Regions from separate parts of the Ruegeria sp. BHSA118 genome, predicted to be linked through region 1. Evidence: riboswitches for the same ligand, from Rfam matches in the RefSeq annotation. Region 1 holds a riboswitch; each other region holds the start of a gene.
What was found. Region 1 has a riboswitch for cobalamin ahead of AC2FNN_RS04325 (DUF1636 family protein). Riboswitches for the same ligand answer to the same signal wherever they lie in the genome.

Region 2: linked by a shared signal. The riboswitch ahead of AC2FNN_RS20200 (hypothetical protein) and the one ahead of AC2FNN_RS04325 (DUF1636 family protein) in region 1 are both predicted to bind cobalamin.
Region 3: linked by a shared signal. The riboswitch ahead of AC2FNN_RS12215 (DUF1636 family protein) and the one ahead of AC2FNN_RS04325 (DUF1636 family protein) in region 1 are both predicted to bind cobalamin.

What each region holds. Positions count from the first base shown of each region.
Region 1 covers NZ_JBXWSM010000008.1:28,232-31,806, forward strand. Annotated here, with positions in the region: gene cobN (cobaltochelatase subunit CobN) at 1-322, opposite strand, end outside; gene cobW (cobalamin biosynthesis protein CobW) at 326-1,381, opposite strand; gene AC2FNN_RS04325 (DUF1636 family protein) at 1,383-1,754, opposite strand; cobalamin riboswitch at 1,847-2,053, opposite strand; gene AC2FNN_RS04330 (SLC13 family permease) at 2,281-3,575, opposite strand, start outside.
Region 2 covers NZ_JBXWSM010000101.1:7,861-11,435, forward strand. Annotated here, with positions in the region: gene AC2FNN_RS20190 (DNA polymerase III subunit gamma/tau) at 1-819, opposite strand, end outside; gene AC2FNN_RS20195 (protein-tyrosine phosphatase family protein) at 991-1,503, shown strand; gene AC2FNN_RS20200 (hypothetical protein) at 1,495-1,902, opposite strand; cobalamin riboswitch at 1,994-2,215, opposite strand; gene AC2FNN_RS20205 (alpha/beta hydrolase family protein) at 2,349-3,206, shown strand; partial or broken gene AC2FNN_RS20210 (ribosome small subunit-dependent GTPase A) at 3,246-3,575, opposite strand, start outside.
Region 3 covers NZ_JBXWSM010000035.1:33,705-37,279, reverse strand. Annotated here, with positions in the region: gene AC2FNN_RS12225 (carbohydrate kinase family protein) at 1-730, shown strand, start outside; gene AC2FNN_RS12220 (D-lyxose/D-mannose family sugar isomerase) at 747-1,412, shown strand; cobalamin riboswitch at 1,512-1,708, shown strand; gene AC2FNN_RS12215 (DUF1636 family protein) at 1,807-2,163, shown strand; gene AC2FNN_RS12210 (ABC transporter ATP-binding protein) at 2,160-2,933, shown strand; gene AC2FNN_RS12205 (ABC transporter substrate-binding protein) at 2,950-3,575, shown strand, end outside.

The sequences.
Region 1 (3,575 bases):
GTGCCAGCGCCAGAACCTGCTGCAACCCATAAGGCCAGTAGGGCACCCCGCCGATCAGCCGGATCAGAATGCCCTTGGCGCCTTGAAGCGTCTGTTCGACATAGGTATCGACCGACAGCGGGTGTTTCAGCGCCGTCAAATTCGCCAGCCGCAGGGTTGGCGTTCGCCCATCCGGTCCGCCACCACGATGCCAGCCCGCCGCGAAAGCGCCAAGGTCGCTGTCCGAGAAGGACAGCACCACCAGATCCGCCGGGCTCTGGCCCAGATCGGTCGGGGTCTCAGTTTCCTCGAGCCCGTGGCTTTCGCGAAAGACGACGTGCATGGCTTACTCGGCAGCCTCACGCACACCCACGAGGATTTCGCGGATTTCCGCCTCTTTGATATCGTCATGCTCGGCGATCACCACCAGGCGCGAGCGGCGATCCTCGCCGGGTTCCCACGGGCGGTCATACTGGTGACGCACGCGCGCGCCCACCGCCTGAACCAGCAGGCGCATGGGCTTGCCCTGAACGGCGGCATAGCCTTTGACGCGCAGGATGTTCAGTTCATTGGCCAGACGTTCGATATTTGCGACCAGTTGGGCCGGATCGGTCTGCTCGGGCAGCTCGACGATGATGCTTTCGAAATCGTCATGCTCGTGATCGTGATGGCCGTCGTGATGCGAGGGCCGGGCGTCCATGTCATCCTCGGCGGCGGCCTCCAAACCCAATACGACGCGCACGTCCACGGCACCTTCGGCCACTTCGACGACGGGCAGGGGGCGTGGCGCCTCGGCGGCGATGATCGCGCGCGCCTTGGCCACGCCTTCGGGGCCTGCCAGGTCGGGCTTGGTCAGCAGGATGATGTCGGCGCAGGATATCTGATCCTCGAACACTTCGGACAGGGGCGTTTCGTGATCGATCGAGTCATCGGCCATGCGCTGGGCATCCACCGCTTCGACATTGGGCGCGAAGCGACCGGCGGCCACCGCCTCGGCATCGGCCAAGGCGATCACGCCGTCCACGGTGATCTTCGAGCGGATGTCGGGCCAGTCGAACGCCTTGAGCAGCGGTTTCGGCAGGGCCAGACCGCTGGTTTCGATCAGGATATGATCCGGGCGCGGCTCCAGCGCCATCAGGGCCTCGATGGTGGGAATGAAATCATCTGCCACGGTGCAGCAGATGCAGCCATTGGCCAGTTCCATGATGTTTTCCGCCGGGCAATCAGGAATGGCACAGGATTTCAGGATGTCGCCATCGACGCCCACATCGCCGAACTCGTTGACCACGACAGCAAGGCGCTTGCCCTGTGGGTTCTGCATCAGGTGACGCACCAAAGTGGTCTTGCCCGAGCCCAGAAAGCCGGTGATCACTGTGACGGGGAGTTTTTCGAGGTTCGACATGTCAGGCTCCAATCGGGGGAATGCGCGAGGCACAGTTCTTGCGAAAATGTTCAGGGCGTTCGCGCCATTTCACCAAGCCATCTTCAGTGGCCAGATACTTGGTCGCGCCGTCGACGATGACGTCGACATGATCTGTTTCGTTCAGGTTTTCATAGACGAAGGTCCAGCGGCCCGGTCCGCGCAACACGATTGAACAGCCTTGATCACAGTTTGACAGGCATTCAACGGCTTTCAGGGTGACACCGTCGGGCAGGTCCGCCTGTTCCAGAGCCTTGTGCAACAAAGCGCCCGGGCGTTGCGCGTCATCTTCGACAGGCAGGCCGCGACGGCAGGTGGTACAGACCAGCAACTCGACTGGTGCGGTCTCGGTCATGTCTCTCATCCCCCCAAATCCTCTTCGCGGGGGACGGGGTTTCATGCGGGCCACGGATGGTCATGGACCCGACACCGGAACACCCCGCCCGGTTTCAACTTCGGTTGTTGGCAGGTCTCCCGGCTTGCGGATGCCAGAGGCGGGCCTCTGTCGGATGTCCCGCCTTCCCGGCTTTCGGGCCAGTGGCATTGGGCATCCTCTCCGTTCACGGTCGCGGGGGCGGCTGCGTTTGGCGGCAAGACCGTTGACGCATTCCCTTTTCATCGGCTGTCACCGACACCAACGAAAGGGACATGCGGCACCGCTGGCCTGCTTGTCAAGCGAGTCGCGCGCAACAATGATGCAGAGGCATGGAAAGCGACCTGTGGGCGTCGATGGGCGGCATGTTGTGCCGGGGTCCAGCCTGAGATGAGCCCAGCGACCAGCGATGACTCAGCAAGGGTCGTTCATTGTGATGAACGGGTGCCTCGACTGAACCTGTCCCGATGATGGGAAAAGACCGCCGAACACCTCGGATCCTCGTGCGCTAATAGATGACGTTGATCATGAGCAGCGAGACGACCAGAAACAGCGCCGTCATTATTCCGCCGGAGCGGACGAAATCCATCACCTTGTATCCGGCCGGACCCATGATCAACGCGTTTACCTGATGGGTTGGGATGATGAAGCTGTTCGAGGTCGATATCGCGACCGTCAGGGCAAAGACGGCCGGGTTTCCACCCGCCGCCACCGCAATCGATACCGCCAGCGGCACCAGCAGAACCGTCGCCCCCACATTGGACATGACCAAAGAAAAGGCCGTCGCCAGAATGGCGATGCCGGTTTGCAGCGACCAGAGCGGCCAACCGTCCAGAATTATCATGATCTGCTGCGCGATCCACGCGGCCGTGCCTGTGTTCTGCACGGCTTGTCCCAAAGGTATGAGGCAAGCGAGCAGGAATACGGTGTTCCACCCGACCGCGCGGTACGCCTCGTCCACGCTGAGCACACGGGTCAGCATCATGCCCACCGCGCCGGTAAGAAGACAGAGTGAAAGCCGGACATCCGTGAACAGGATCAAAGACAGCGAAATGGCGAAGAATGCCAGGGCCCAGCCGACTTTTTGCGGCCTCAGCTCGTCCTGGGGAAAGTCCGTTGTCACAACGACGAAATCCGGATCTCGTTTGATCCGCATCAGGTTGTCCCACCTGGTATGTGCCACAAGCATGTCGCCCGCCTGAAACTTTTCGAGCCCGATCTGAGTGGATTCGTGATCCTCGGTCTCGACATGGCTCAGCGTCTCTTCGCCGCGGTGAATGGCAAGCAGCGACATCCCGTAGGTCTTGCGAAACAAAAGCTCGCGGGGGCATTTGCCGATCAGCTTGCTGTCGGGCGTGACGACCACCTCGGCCACGCCTGCATTGGTTGGGGCGAACTCTTCGACGAAAATGTCCAATTCCGGAAGAACGGTCAGCCCGTATTTCTCGGCGAATTTCTCGACCTCCCAGCGGCGGCCTACGATGGCCAGCCGGCACGGAGCCGCAATTTCCGCTGTCAAAACCTGAACCATCGAGGTTTTACCGCGATAGAAGGTGGAAATGATGTACAGGTGGTTTTCGTGGTTGATGTCGGCCAGAATCTCGCCGACCAATGGGCTGTCCTCGGGCACCACGACTTCGAACACGTCGGCTTTGAGGCCGTAGACCCTTTGCAGGTATTCCTGTGTCCCTTGTCCGGTACCCGTATTGTCGGGCCCTTCAGCCTCGGGCAAAACCCAGCGTCCTAACAGCAGAAAGTAACCAATTCCGGTCAGAATCAGAACCGCACCGATCGGCGTGACCG
Region 2 (3,575 bases), on a different contig from region 1:
GGCGGCATCGCCGCGCAGGATCATATCCATAAGGTCCAGAACCCGGCCACGGTCTGCCAGTCCAAGCATTGCACGGACCTGATCGGCGGTCGTCTCGCCAGCCCCGTGCGAAATCGCCTGATCCAGCAACGAGGTCGCATCCCGGGCCGATCCTTCCGCTGCTCGGGTGATCAGCGCCAGCGCGTCTTCGGCGATCTGGGCGTTTTCCGCCTCGGCGACCTTGCGCAGCAGGCCAATCATGTCTTCGGGTTCGATCCGGCGCAGGTCGAAGCGCTGGCAGCGGGACAGCACAGTGACAGGCACTTTGCGGATTTCCGTGGTTGCGAAGATGAACTTCACATGCGCGGGCGGTTCTTCCAGCGTCTTGAGCAGCGCGTTGAACGCGCTGGTCGAGAGCATATGAACCTCGTCGATGATATAAATCTTGTAACGCGCGCTGGCGGCGCGATAGCGGACACTGTCAATGATCTCGCGGATATCATTGACGCCCGTACGGCTTGCGGCGTCCATCTCCATCACGTCGACGTGGCGGCCTTCCATGATGGCCACACAATGTTCGCACTGACCGCAGGGTTCGGTTGTGGGGCCACCGGTTCCGTCGGGTCCGATGCAGTTCATGCCCTTGGCGATGATCCTTGCGGTCGTGGTTTTGCCGGTGCCGCGAATGCCGGTCATGATGAAGGCCTGCGCGATCCGGTCGGCCGCGAACGCGTTTTTCAGGGTGCGCACCATGGCATCCTGACCCACCAGATCGGCAAAGGTTTCCGGGCGATATTTGCGGGCGAGAACCTGATAGGCGGGGCGGGAGCTGTCTGTCATGTCTTCTCGTTGGGATTCGGTGCTTGGGCACAGCGTAGTGGCCACCGCTGCCCGCGTCCACAGCGTGGCGCGATGATTTTTGATTTAGAAACGAGTCGCTTTCGCACTAAACTGCATCAGCGGATTTAATGACTCATTTTTGTAAAGAGTTCTTTGGGGAGGACAGGATTCATGTCGCAGTTGGTTATCTACGCCCTGCAAGTCGGTGGCGGAACGCTGGCACTGACCTCGATGCCCGGACGCGGCGGAGATTATTCCATCGATTTGGATACGATCGCAGCCTGGCAGCCGGGGCTTGTTGTTTCGATGACGACGGACGTCGAAATGCTTCAGGACGGGGCGCAGGAATTTGGCAGCGATATTCAAAGCCGCGCCAGCCGATGGGTTCACCTGCCGATCGAAGATTTCGGCGCGCCGACAAAGGCGATTGATGACGCGTGGCCGTCCGTCAGCGCCGCGGCCCGACACGCGCTGTCAGGAGGAGGCCGCGTATTGGTGCACTGCCGTGGGGGATGTGGCAGGTCAGGTATGGTTGTCCTGCGGCTGATGGTTGAATGCGGTGAGCGCGCGGACACAGCGCTGCAACGATTGCGGGCGGTGCGTCCCTGCGCCGTCGAAACGGATGCGCAACTGGCCTGGGCCTCGCAGCGTGCCCAGGCACCGGTCAGTCTGGACTCAGATTGAAATCTGCGCGGGCGGGCAAACAGGTTTTCGAGGCCGGATCGTGGAAACTTCGATCATCGCGCAAGGTGGGGTTTTCACGACGCCCGATGGCATCGCACTGATCGTGTTTCCGAAGATCAGGTCGGCGTAGCCGTTCAGCGGCTCAATTGCGGCTTCGGGCTGCGTCCCGCAAAAGACACGAATACTGTCTGATTGCGCGCGGAAAACTGCGTGACATCCTTCGGTGCAATGTGACAGCTCACTGCTGCCATCAATCTCGAAATCGTCACTTGTGGCCGAGGTCGCCTGGGCCATGGCTTCGGATATCGAGCGCGCCAGCCGCGCCAAAGCGGGGCAGGTTTTACCCGTCCGCTGACATACTGTTGCACTGAATTCATGTGTTTTTGTCTTCCAGATCATCCTGCGCCCTCCGCGCTTGGTGGACAGGATATTGGGGGCAGGTGGGACAGCGTGATGCCGTCAGGACCTGCCCGGACACCCCGCCCGAGTTTCGGTTTCGTTTCCGATGGCAGGTCTCCTGACTTGCGGGTCATGGCTTTGCCGACCTTCCCAGCCTTCAGGGCCAGTGGCGTTTCGGCATCGCTTACCGCTTACAGTTGCGGGGGCAGTCGCGGAATTGGTTGTTGCCTGCATGACCAGACATTACCGCACCGTGTTCCCTTTTCATCCCGACCCCTTGTGGAGGCCGGAAACCATCACACAACCGCTAGCGTTTGAGCGCGCATCGAGTCAAGCCGATCTTTTGACCGGACGCTTGGTCATGCTGGATACGATGTCGGTTCGTGCATAGTGTCGAGGGTGTTGAGGTTCGGAAACCGGATTTACCAAGCGCAAAGCCAGAGATCATGTTGGACACAGAGCAAACGGTATTGACCGAGGAGTTTCGCTTTCCGTCCGGGCAGAAAACACTGTCTGCCCGGTTGTACAGCCCGCAGACTTCGCCAGAAATCGTCGTCGTGCTGAACAGTGCAACGGGTGTGCCGCGCGATTATTACCGTCATTTCGCACGATGGCTTGCTGCCGAGCAGGGTATGGCCTGCCTGACCTATGACTATCGCGATTACGGGCATTCCTTGACCGGCCGTCTGAAAGATTCGCGTGCGACCATGGCGGATTGGGCCTTGATCGACATGCCCGCGGCACGGGCGGAAATGCGCAGACGGTTTCCCGATTCGCAGCATTGGACCATCGGCCATTCGATCGGCGCGATGCTGGGACCTGTGCAGCCGGATATCGATCGGATTGACCGGATGATCTGTGTGTGTTCGGGGCTGGTAACCCTGGGCGACCACCCGTGGCCCTATCGTGGTTTGGCAGGGTTGTTCTGGTATGGTTATGCCCCGCTTTTAGCCCGAGCCCTTGGCTACCTTCCCGGAAAGGCGATCGGGTTTGGCTCGGATCTGCCGGCATCGGTCTATTGGCAGTGGCGCAAATGGTGTACGGCGCCTTTGAATTATGTGCTTGAAATCGGGCATGAGTTACCTGCGGCGCAGTGGAAGGATTCTGGAACGCCCGTGGATTTGTTCACCTTCGTGGACGACCAGATGGTGCCGCCGGAAGCGGTTTGGCGGCTTGCGGATCTTTACGGCCCCGATGCCAACCGCCACCTGCTGAGCCCCGCCGATTTCGAGTTGCCTGAGGTTGGTCATATCGGAGCATTTGCCCGTCGCAATGCAGCGGTTTGGCCGCGACTGATCGCGTGATCAGACGCGGCGCAGGACGGGCCGGGCACCGACCAGCCATCACCGGTTGCAAAGTTTCTTTTCCTTCATGACGCCACGGACCATCTTGCCGAACGCTTTGTCCCGCGCCCGGGACTGCGCGACGGTTTCAGAGTTGCGCTGATCTTCGCGCCGCAGCTTGCGCCACCGGTCCAATCGAGCCGGATCAAGCGTGCCGTGGCTGATTGCCTTTTGCACGGCACATCCGGGCTCGGAGTTGTGCTGGCAATCCGGAAAACGGCAGTCCCGGCTCAACTCGGCAAGGTCCGAGAAAACGTCGTCGATCCCGTCCTGAGCGTCCAGCAGGCGCAATGCACGCATTCCGGGTGTATCGATCAACCAGCCGCCGTT
Region 3 (3,575 bases), on a different contig from region 1:
AGCGAGCCATGTGGACACAACACATGTGATCATCTCGGACCGTCCCACCACGCTTGCCTTTGTGCAGCTTTCGGATGGGCACGCGACTTACAGCTTTGTTGATGAAAACACCGCGGGCCGGATGTTGCTGCCCGAAGACATGCCCGATCAGCTTCCTGCTGTCTCGGCCCTGTATCTCGGCGGAATCAGCCTTGCGTGTGAACCTTGCGCAGATGCATATGCCGCCCTTCTGGACCGCCACGGTTCCGACCGGGCGGTGATGCTGGACCCGAATATCCGCCCGGATTTCATCAAGGATCAAACCCGGTTTCGAACGCGTTTGAACCGCATGATCTCGCGTGCGGATATCGTCAAGGTTTCAGACGAGGACCTGGACTGGATCATTCCGGGTGCTGAATCCGAAGCCGCGAAAGCGTCCGTGCTGTTGCAGGCGGGTCCTTCCATTGTCATCGTCACGCGTGGCAGCGACGGGGCGCACGGTTACCTGGCGGATGGTTCCGAAGTCTCGGTTCCTGTGAAGCCCGTTGAAGTGGTCGATACGATCGGCGCAGGTGACACGTTCAACGCCGGTGTCCTGACCGAGCTCAGCCGCGCAGGGCATCTGACCAAGTCAGGTCTGCGCGGATTGACGGTTGAAAGCCTGCAAGCAGCCATGGAACTGGGCGCTGAAGTGGCGGCTGTGACCGTTTCCCGAGCTGGGGCGGAACCCCCCTGGGCGTACGAACTTTGATCTGCGGGATGGCATGATGAAACGATCCGAAATCAACCGTATCAAGACCCGGGCACAGGCGTTCATTCAGTCCTTCGGTACCGTGTTGCCACCCTTTGCGGATTGGTCGCCCGAGAAAATGCGCAGCCCACTGGCCGAAACGATCCGCAGCCGCGGGCTGGGATGGGACATTACCGATTACGCCCAGGGCCGTTTCGATGAACTTGGACTGTTTCTGTTCACTCTGCGCAATGGTGAGGCGAAGGATCTGAAATCCGGGCGCGGGATGCTCTATGCGGAAAAACTGTTGATCTCGAAAGAAAATCAGCTTTCTCCGATGCACCGGCATATCATCAAGGCAGAAGACATCATCAACCGGGGCGGCGGCGATCTCGTTCTGGAAATCCATGCGTCGGATCCAAACGGTGGCGTCGACCGCGACAACCCGGTGACCATCCCAAGCGATGCCTGCCCTGTAACCTTGCAACCCGGAGAGCACTTGCGGCTTAAGCCGGGGCAAAGCGTAACTCTGATGCCCGGCATCTGGCACGCTTTCTGGGCCGAGCACGGCGATTGCCTTATTGGCGAGGTATCGACCGTGAATGACGACCGTACGGACAATGTGTTTGAAAGGCCAATCCCACGGTTTTCAAAGGTCGAGGAAGATACCGAGCCGGATTTTCTTCTTGTATCAGACTATTGACACCGTTCGGTCCGGGCTGGCGCAGCAGGGTCGCTGGCTCAACCGTTGCAATTCCGTCCGCCATCCTTTCGCCTGCCGCTTGACAAGCCTGGCATAGCCGGACTAGCTGAGCAGGATGGTTCCGTAAGGGATGAAAATGGGAACACGGTGCGGCGCTGGAATGTGCCAAGTCCGTGACTGCCCCCGCAACTGTAAGCGGTGAGCGACGCCACTTCACCACTGACCCGTAAGGGTTGGGAAGGTCGGCCAAGCAACGACCCGCAAGTCAGGAGACCTGCCATCGCACTATGAACCAACCTGAGGCGGGGCGTCTCGGAAGGAGGCTTGATGGCGCGTTTGCGTAATATCCGGGTATGTGCCCTCTGTCTGCATCTGGCAAACGACGGAGACGGCAATGACCTGCTATTCTGATCACTACGTTCTGATCTGTTCAACATGTCAGGGGACGATGTCTGCCGAAGCCGCGCAAGACGCGCTGGATGCCCGGTTGCCTGATGGTTTTGAAACCCGAATGGTGGCCTGCATGGCAGGTTGTGAACGGGCCATGACCGTCGGATTTCAGGCCCCGGGCAAAGCGCAATACCTGTTTGGCGATATCACGACATCCCGCGACCTGTCTGCCCTGGTCGAATTCGCGATCCAGTTCGGCGACAGTGACGATGACTGGACCAGCGCCTCGGACCGCCCCCCTGCCCTTTTCGCAAAGACCTTATCGCGAATTCCCGCGTTGCCATCCGGGGGGTCATCATGAGTTTTCTGATTGCAGAGAATTTGGAATATTACGCGCTCAATGGCGACATCCTGTTGCAGGACGTGTCCTTTCGTCTGGAAGAAGGATCAATTCTGGCAATCGCCGGGCCGAACGGCGCCGGCAAGACCACTCTGCTGAAACTGCTGTGCGGGATTGAACGGATTGCGTTGGGCGATGTTTGGATAGAAGGACAAAGCCTTCGGACCCTGTCCGCTCGCCAACGCGCCCGCTCCATTGCTGTGGTCGGGCAGCAGGAAATGCCCGACGGGCGGATGCGCCTGCAAGACTACGTTGCTCTGGGGCAAATCCCGATTCAGGGCGAACGTTCGGTGGCTCAGCACAAAGCTGATCTTGAACGGGTGCTGACGACGACCGAACTGTCGCATTTTGCCAACAAAACGATGGGTCAACTGTCCGGCGGAGAACGTCAGCGCGCACATATCGCGCGCGCGCTGGCCCAGAACCCGTCCTTGCTGTTTCTGGACGAGCCAACCAACCATCTGGACCCCGATGCCAAGGGGCACATGCTGTCTCTGGTCGCTGATCTGGGGGTAACGGTCGTCATGATCGTCCATGATTTGGTCATGATCCCGGAATTCGCCACCCATGTGGCGTTGATGAAAGCCACGCGTCTGACGGGGTTCGGGCCTGTTGGCGAAGTTCTGACCCCAGACCGGGTACGTGAGACATTCGGCGTGGATTATCTGTGCTTTCAGCACGAAGGCCGCATGATCCCCGCACTGGACATCCGAAAACGGAAACTGTCATAATAACAGGAGCTTACATATGATGCAGAAACTCTGGCCGGTGGTTGTTTTCGCTGGCTTGACAGGTGGCGCGGCAGCGGAAGCCGTCACCGTGGACAATTGCGGCGAACCGCTGGTTTTTGACTCGGCACCGGAACGTCTGGTCGTGCATGATATGAACATGGCGGATATGGCCTTTGCGCTCGGCCTTCAGGACAAGATCGTGGGTCTTACCGGGATTACGGGCTGGTATAAAACCAGCCCTGACTTTGATGCTCAGCGCGGCGACATCCCAGAGCTTGCCCCCAAATACCCGACGATTGAAAACCTTGTGGCCGTCGAGCCCGATCTGTTTTTTGCCGGTTGGTACTATGGCATGAAACCCGGCGGAGATGTCACGCCCGACACGCTGGAACCCTTTGATATCAAAACCATGATCCTGACCGAAAGCTGCGTGCATCTGGACAAGGATCGCCCCGAGGCCAGTATGAACCTGTTGTTTGATGACGTTCTGCGCCTGGGCAGGGTCATGCAAGTCGAAGACAAGGCCGAGGCGCTGGTTGCCGGCTGGAAGGACAAGTTGTCCGCCATTCAAGCAAAAACAGCCGATCTGGAAAAGCCCCGCGTATTCCTGTTGGACGGACCGGCCGATGCTCCGTTTACCGC